3 regions of the Staphylococcus muscae genome follow, and region 1 is predicted to be linked to each of the others. Evidence: riboswitches for the same ligand, from Rfam matches in the RefSeq annotation. Region 1 holds a riboswitch; each other region holds the start of a gene.

Region 1 (2,206 bases):
TAATCTCATTAAAAAACGCCATGATAAAATCCCATACATTGTGGATTTGTGGCACATGGTGTTTGCCTGATTTGAGTTGTTCAATGAGCGGAATATTGATAAAAATAACGATACTCAACAATATCGCAACCGCACCTATAATATAGGAATAAATAACTTCGGTGTACTTATTAAAAAAGGACATCCTCTCACCTCACAATTATTATATATGAACAATTGTCCTATGTCTTGATAATTGATTAATTTCAGTCTCTAGTATGAAATATTTAAAGCTGTTAGACAATACGCTCTATCATATGTCATATGTTTACCCCTTTCCAAGATTTTATATCATCTTTATAAATCTTTTTTTAAAATGATGTTTAACAAAATATAGAACGGATATAGAAGAGTAACAACATAAATGAAGGAGTGTTTTATGATGTCAGAAAAAGATTTAAAACAAGCTGCAGAGCAAGCAAAAGAAAAAGAAGAAGCGTTAAAAGATAAAGCGCAAGAAGCTAAAGACGGTATCGACAAAACAAAAGATGATATCCAAAGCACTTTAGATTAATCAACACAAATCAAGTCAAGGGGCGATTCGTCCCTTGACTTTTTACTGTAAGACATGTACATTGTGTATATCAATTGAATACGCACGCACTAGGGGTGTGAGAACTGAGATGAGGAATATCCTCAAACCCTTTGTACCTGATCTAGGTGATACTAGCGGAGGAAAGTGTACGACGTTTATACGTGATATTTGCGGCAATGAATCGCACGCTTATTTTGAGTTGCTTACATAATAAACATGAGCGCTTCGTTCATATATCGACGCACATCCCTATTTCAAGGATGTGCGTCTTTTATTATTAGGAGGTCCTTTATTATGAAAAAAGGCTTAACATTGTCAGACATACTCGTGACAGTCTTAGTTTCTGTCATCTTCGGTGTAGTTTATAACATATGGTGGGTTGTTACGAAGACAATCCAACCACTCGGTTTACAAATCGATCAACTTTTATATGGTATGTGGTTTGCAGCAGCAGTTGTTGCATATCTCATCATTCCTAAAATGGGCATTGCTTTACTTGCAGAATTTGCGGCAGGTGCAGGTGAAACGATTATGATGGGACGCTTTGATATTCCAACGATTATCTATGCACTCTTACAAGGCCTTGCTTGTGAACTTGTATTTGCATTATTCCGCTATCGTTCTCGTGCATTTATGGTTGCGCTGTTAGCAGGTCTCGCAGCTGCGCTCATCAGCTTACCTATCGACTGGTACTATGGTTACTTAGGTGAAGTTGCAGAATGGAATCTTATATTATATGTCGTATTTCGCATCATTAGTGGTGTCGTATTAGCTGGTGCTTTCCCATATTATCTGGTCAAAGCATTGGATCAAACAGGTGTGACGAAGCTATTTAGACCTGCATCAAAAGACGACTATGATTCACTATAAGGAGAGAACTTACATTGCTTAAAGCAAAAAACCTACGCTTAAAGTATCCAAGTACAGACCATAAAATATTTGATGGTCTTGATATTGAAATTAAAGATAAAGAAAAGGTACTTTTACTCGGCCCATCAGGGTCTGGTAAAAGCACCCTATTGAACGTCTTGAGTGGTATCGTTCCTGATCTCATTGATCTGCCGATGAAATATGACGAATTAGAAGTTGCACGTCATGCTGGCGTCATCTTCCAAGATCCCGATTCACAATTCTGTATGCCACAAGTCAATGAAGAACTTGCATTTATACTTGAGAATCAACAAGTGCCACAAGATGAGATGGATCATCGTATTCAAGCTGCACTTAACAAAGTACAGCTCGATGTAAATCCAAAACAAGCAATTAACAAATTGAGCGGTGGGATGAAACAAAAACTGGCGATTGCAGGTACCTTACTCATGGAAGCTGATACATTATTTTTAGATGAACCGACTGCAATGCTCGACATCGAAGCAACACAAAACTTGTGGGACTTGCTCAAAGATTTATGGGCAGATCAAACGGTACTCATTGTCGAGCATAAGGTGGCTCATGTTTGGGATTATGTCGACCGAGTTATTCTTATGAATCATGAAGGTCAAATCATACAACAAGGGTCTCCGGATAAGATATTAGCCAATTATGAAGAGACATTGACTGAATATGGCGTTTGGCATCCGAATGCTTGGACAGCCGCTCCCCTTCCAAATCAAACACCTAATATTTCATCTC
Region 2 (2,206 bases), 350 kb from region 1:
ATGTGATATGGGGTAAAGTACTGTGAGATGTGACATACGTATGTTAAAGTAAATGTTACAATCATTGAGAAAGATGAAATATAAAGGAGATTTTTATGAGTTCAAATACAGAACAACAGTCATCGGACTATAAACGATATGGACAAGTATGGTTATTCTTTATGTATTATTGGTTAATATTTGGTATTTCAGTATATTTTGGTCAATATTTACCAGCTGAATGGCGTCAACCGATGTCAATGGGGTTAGCGGTACTCGTTCTTATTACAATGGTCATTCAACGTGCACGTTTTAGTGGCCCAATTATTTCACATGTTTATACGATTGTTGCAGGTTTATTATCTTATGCAACATTTATGTATTCATTTGCAAGTTTAGGTGCACAAACCTTTTTAATGATTGTCTTATTAGCAATCATCGGTTTTGTCGTTTTTGGCGTTGTCGGTTTTTTTGTGATTCGTGATGCATCAAGTATGGGGAAGTATTTATTTGTGACACTTATCGCACTTATTTGTATGAGTATTGTCGGATGGTTTGTTCATATTCCTATGCTTTATACAGTCATTTCAGTTGTTGGTCTTGGTCTGTTTCTACTTTACACGTTATATGACTTTAATCGATTGAAGCGTGGTGCCTTTTCGCCAAGAGAGATGGGGTTTAACCTATTTCTAAACTTATTCCGCATCATTCGTCACGCATTAAACTTAGCCCAAAAGGTAAAAAGATAATAAAGATTTGATTCAACGAGTCATTTTTAATATGATGATATTAGAGAAAAAATAAATAATGAAACATCCACTGGAAGTGCCATAAAAATCGTTGGCTGAGATTGAAACGTATTTCAAAATTCCTGAACCTGATCCAGTTAGTACTGGCGTAGGAAAGTGGTTTTGCTTACGTATAAAATGTGAAGCTACTTTTCTGCTGTATGTAGAAGAGTAGCTTTTTATTTTTATCTTAAGTGGTGTTTGAAAAGGGAGGCATTACATGATTATTGCAGTGACACCTTATGAATTGCTAACTGATCAACATATTCAACGTCTGAATATGATAGAGCCACAAATTGATGGTGTACTCTTGCGAACGCCGATGACACAATTGTCTCTAATTGAATGGCTCCATGCGCTGTTGCAAGATGAGTTTCCTAAGTCAAAGGTCATCATACATACAGACATTACATTGGCAAAGCGTATGGGGATTCAACGTTTGCATTTCAAAGAAGGTGATAAACAGGCATTTCACTTAAAAGAGACGCACCCTTCATATAGTGTGAGCATGTCTGTTCATCATGTTGAATCAATTATCAAAGCACGTGAACATCAATTAGATTTCGGTCTGTTTGGACATGTCTTTCCATCAGCGTCAAAACAAGGGAAACCACCGCGTACAAATGCGGAAGTGTGTGCAGCGTTATCAGAGCAATTCCCCCTTATTGCGATTGGAGGTATTGATCAGCATACTGTCACGCAGGTTAATCCTAAATTCATTGGTATGGCATGTATTCGCAGTGCGTTTAACATACCTATACAGGTGTTTGATGAGATGGTACAGAAATGGAAAATGAATAAGGAGAGATGACATGATTGAGATACAAGTAAACGGTGAACGACAGCAATTCCAGTCAGGTACAACGATTCAAGATGTTTTAGATCATTTTGGCATTGAAGCAAAACGAATGGCAGTTGAACATAATGAAACAGTTGTGAAGCGTTCAGAATGGGCATCTACCTATGTACGCCCTGATGATCGATTAGAATTATTAGAATTTGTTGGAGGCGGATAATATGTTTAATATTGGAGATTTAACATTTCACTCAAGATTATTTTTAGGAACAGGAAAGTTTGATAATGAGCAAGTTCAAAGTGAGGCGATTGCAGCATCTGAAACAGAAGTATTAACGTTTGCTGTACGACGTATGCATTTATACGATCGTGACTTACCTAATCCACTTGCGAATGTCGATTTAGAGCAGTTTATCACTTTTCCAAATACAGCAGGTGCTAAAACGGCAGAAGAAGCGGTCCGTATTGCTGAATTGGCAAATGAAGCAGGTGTGTGCGATATGATTAAAGTAGAGGTGATCGGCGATGATGATACGTTGTTGCCAGATCCTTTCGACACGTACAAAGCATGTGAAATTTTATTGGAAAAAGGATATATAGTCTGTCCTTATATTTCAGATGATGTCGTTTTAGCACAGCGTTT
Region 3 (2,206 bases), 750 kb from region 1:
CATTTTTAAGAGGGAGATATATCCATTCCCAATGATACCGATCCATTCTGTTGTTTGTGTTGTAATTTTGCTGTCTGCACCGTAAAGAAGCTGTACAATGATTCCGAGTAAGATACCGAGACCGAGTGCAACAAAGACACGTGTAGGGAACTTGACGTGTTTCTTTGCCATGACCCATAGACCGATAAGGAATCCAGCAAAAATTAATAAGTTAAGTATAATGAGAAATATAGACATTTAGACGCTTCCTTTAATTCCGACTTGTATTATAAGAATAATTGCAAGTCCATTTAAAATCAACCCCTACATACGAATTTTCTCATTTTATAGGTGAGAAAGGTTTTAATTGTTGTGCTGCACTAGTTCTTCCATCAACTAATTGTGCCATCAGTTGACCGACAATAGGCGAGAGTAGAATACCGTTTCGATAATGCCCAGTTGAGATATAGAGATTATCACGAAGGGCACCCATAATCGGAACGCCATCTGGAGTGATCGGTCGGATGCCAGTCCAAGTCTTAATCACGCGATGTTCACATAGGTCAGGTATCATAGATTGACTTTCTGCATCTAACCACTGGAGATTTTCAGCTTTATTTTGTGTACTCCAATTGTCGAGTTCTGATGTCGCACCGATAAGAAAACGATTGGGTTTCTTTGGCACAATATAACAACCGTTCATATTAAAAATAGTTTCTTTTAGTTGTGAATAAGACGATTCAATTAACTTCACATCGCCTTTGACCGGTTGTGTCGGAAGATTCATCCCAAGTTGCTGTAACAATGCACCACTCCAAGCACCAGCAGCGATGATTAATTCGTCTGCATATACATCGCCTTTAGAAGTTGTTACTCGATAATGCGATGCATGTTCCATAATCTGTAATACTTCCGTCTGTATGTGAAGATCAATATGCAAAAGATTGGAGACGGATTGCAGTAACGCTTGTGTATATAAGTTGGCATTGATTTGACCGTCGTCATGTATTTTGAATGCTGCGCAATCGTCAATGTTACAGTGGGGGAAGCGTGCACGTAATTGATGGCGTGATAATTCATAAATCTTATGGTCTTGCTGAGAGAGAAATTCAAATTGTTTCTTAACTGCTGGGACATGTTGTGCGGTAGTTGCTACCTTAATCAGCCCATATGTTTGCAGTTCAATATCGATATCTGTCTCCATTAAGAGTTGTTGTGCAATATCTGGCATCATCGCACGACTTGCCATTGCAAGACGATATAAAGGTGTATCTTCAAAAAATTCATTCTGTGCACCTAACATCCCACCTGCTGCATAAGATGCATTCATACGGGGTGTCGAGCGATCAATGATATGTATGTGACGACCTTGCGCATTGAGTTGACGTGCAATGGACAATCCCATCACGCCGCCACCAATAATAACTGTTTGTAACATAAAAAAACCTCCTGCATGTGAGGGTGCAGGAAGTTGACATGTATGATTGAAATTGAGTCGTATGTGACGCATGCTTTAACGTTGCATGACTATCATGATACGCATGACATGTAATTGCTTCCCTTCGATGGCATTAACCATATCAGGTTCAAAGAGTTAAGAGTCCGTCTTTCTCAGCTCACTTCGAGCACCCCTAGCATGTTATTTAATTGTAAGACAAGTGGTTGACTTGCATAGAAATTGTGTTTTAACCGCCGAATAATCGTTGGAGAAAACCTTTTTTCTCATTGCGTTCAATTGTGTGTGCTAATGCTTTTTGTCCTTCGATTTGTGTCTCTAAGTGCTTTTGTGTTGTACTGAGTTGTTCAGTTTGTTGTTTTTGTGCTTCAGTGAGAGACTCCATAGATGCACTGTTTGACTTTAGTTGTGTTTCTAACTTGTTATGTAACTCAGTAAGTGCCTCTTGTTGTTTGTGTACTTGTGTCACCATTTGCCCAAGTATTTGACGTTCTTCTCGCATTTGATTGATTTCATTGTGCAACTCTTTGAATAAGTTAGAGAGTTGTTGATCAGCAGGAAGTTGTTGTGTATCTTCCTTCACAATAACTTGTAAGAAGTCTTTTTCTTTCTCGAGTTCTTCAAATGCAAGTTCGTAACTGTTAGTTTGCCCAACGCGTTCTGCAATCTCTTGGAAGAGTTCAACATCTTCTTCTTTGAAGTCTGTCGCTTCACGCCCGCGATATTCTGTTTTATCTAAATGGTAACCACGTTCTTCGAGATGCTGAACAA

Evidence for each region. A riboswitch is a leader RNA that binds a small molecule or an ion and turns the genes downstream of it on or off. The one in region 1 is predicted to bind thiamine pyrophosphate.
Region 2: linked by a shared signal. The riboswitch ahead of C7J88_RS08830 (thiamine phosphate synthase) and the one ahead of C7J88_RS00265 (ECF transporter S component) in region 1 are both predicted to bind thiamine pyrophosphate.
Region 3: linked by a shared signal. The riboswitch ahead of thiO (glycine oxidase ThiO) and the one ahead of C7J88_RS00265 (ECF transporter S component) in region 1 are both predicted to bind thiamine pyrophosphate.

Annotation. Positions count from the first base shown of each region.
Region 1 is NZ_CP027848.1:53,920-56,125, reverse strand. Features, by position in the region: gene auxA (lipoteichoic acid stability factor AuxA) at 1-184, opposite strand, end outside; gene graF (glycopeptide resistance-associated protein GraF) at 422-553, shown strand; TPP riboswitch at 635-734, shown strand; gene C7J88_RS00265 (ECF transporter S component) at 869-1,444, shown strand; gene C7J88_RS00260 (ABC transporter ATP-binding protein) at 1,459-2,206, shown strand, end outside.
Region 2 is NZ_CP027848.1:1,795,261-1,797,466, forward strand. Features, by position in the region: gene C7J88_RS08825 (Bax inhibitor-1/YccA family protein) at 96-728, shown strand; TPP riboswitch at 791-900, shown strand; gene C7J88_RS08830 (thiamine phosphate synthase) at 988-1,578, shown strand; gene thiS (sulfur carrier protein ThiS) at 1,580-1,783, shown strand; gene C7J88_RS08840 (thiazole synthase) at 1,785-2,206, shown strand, end outside.
Region 3 is NZ_CP027848.1:1,403,252-1,405,457, reverse strand. Features, by position in the region: gene C7J88_RS07015 (L-cystine transporter) at 1-237, opposite strand, end outside; gene thiO (glycine oxidase ThiO) at 320-1,417, opposite strand; TPP riboswitch at 1,520-1,622, opposite strand; gene C7J88_RS07005 (DNA-binding protein) at 1,665-2,206, opposite strand, start outside.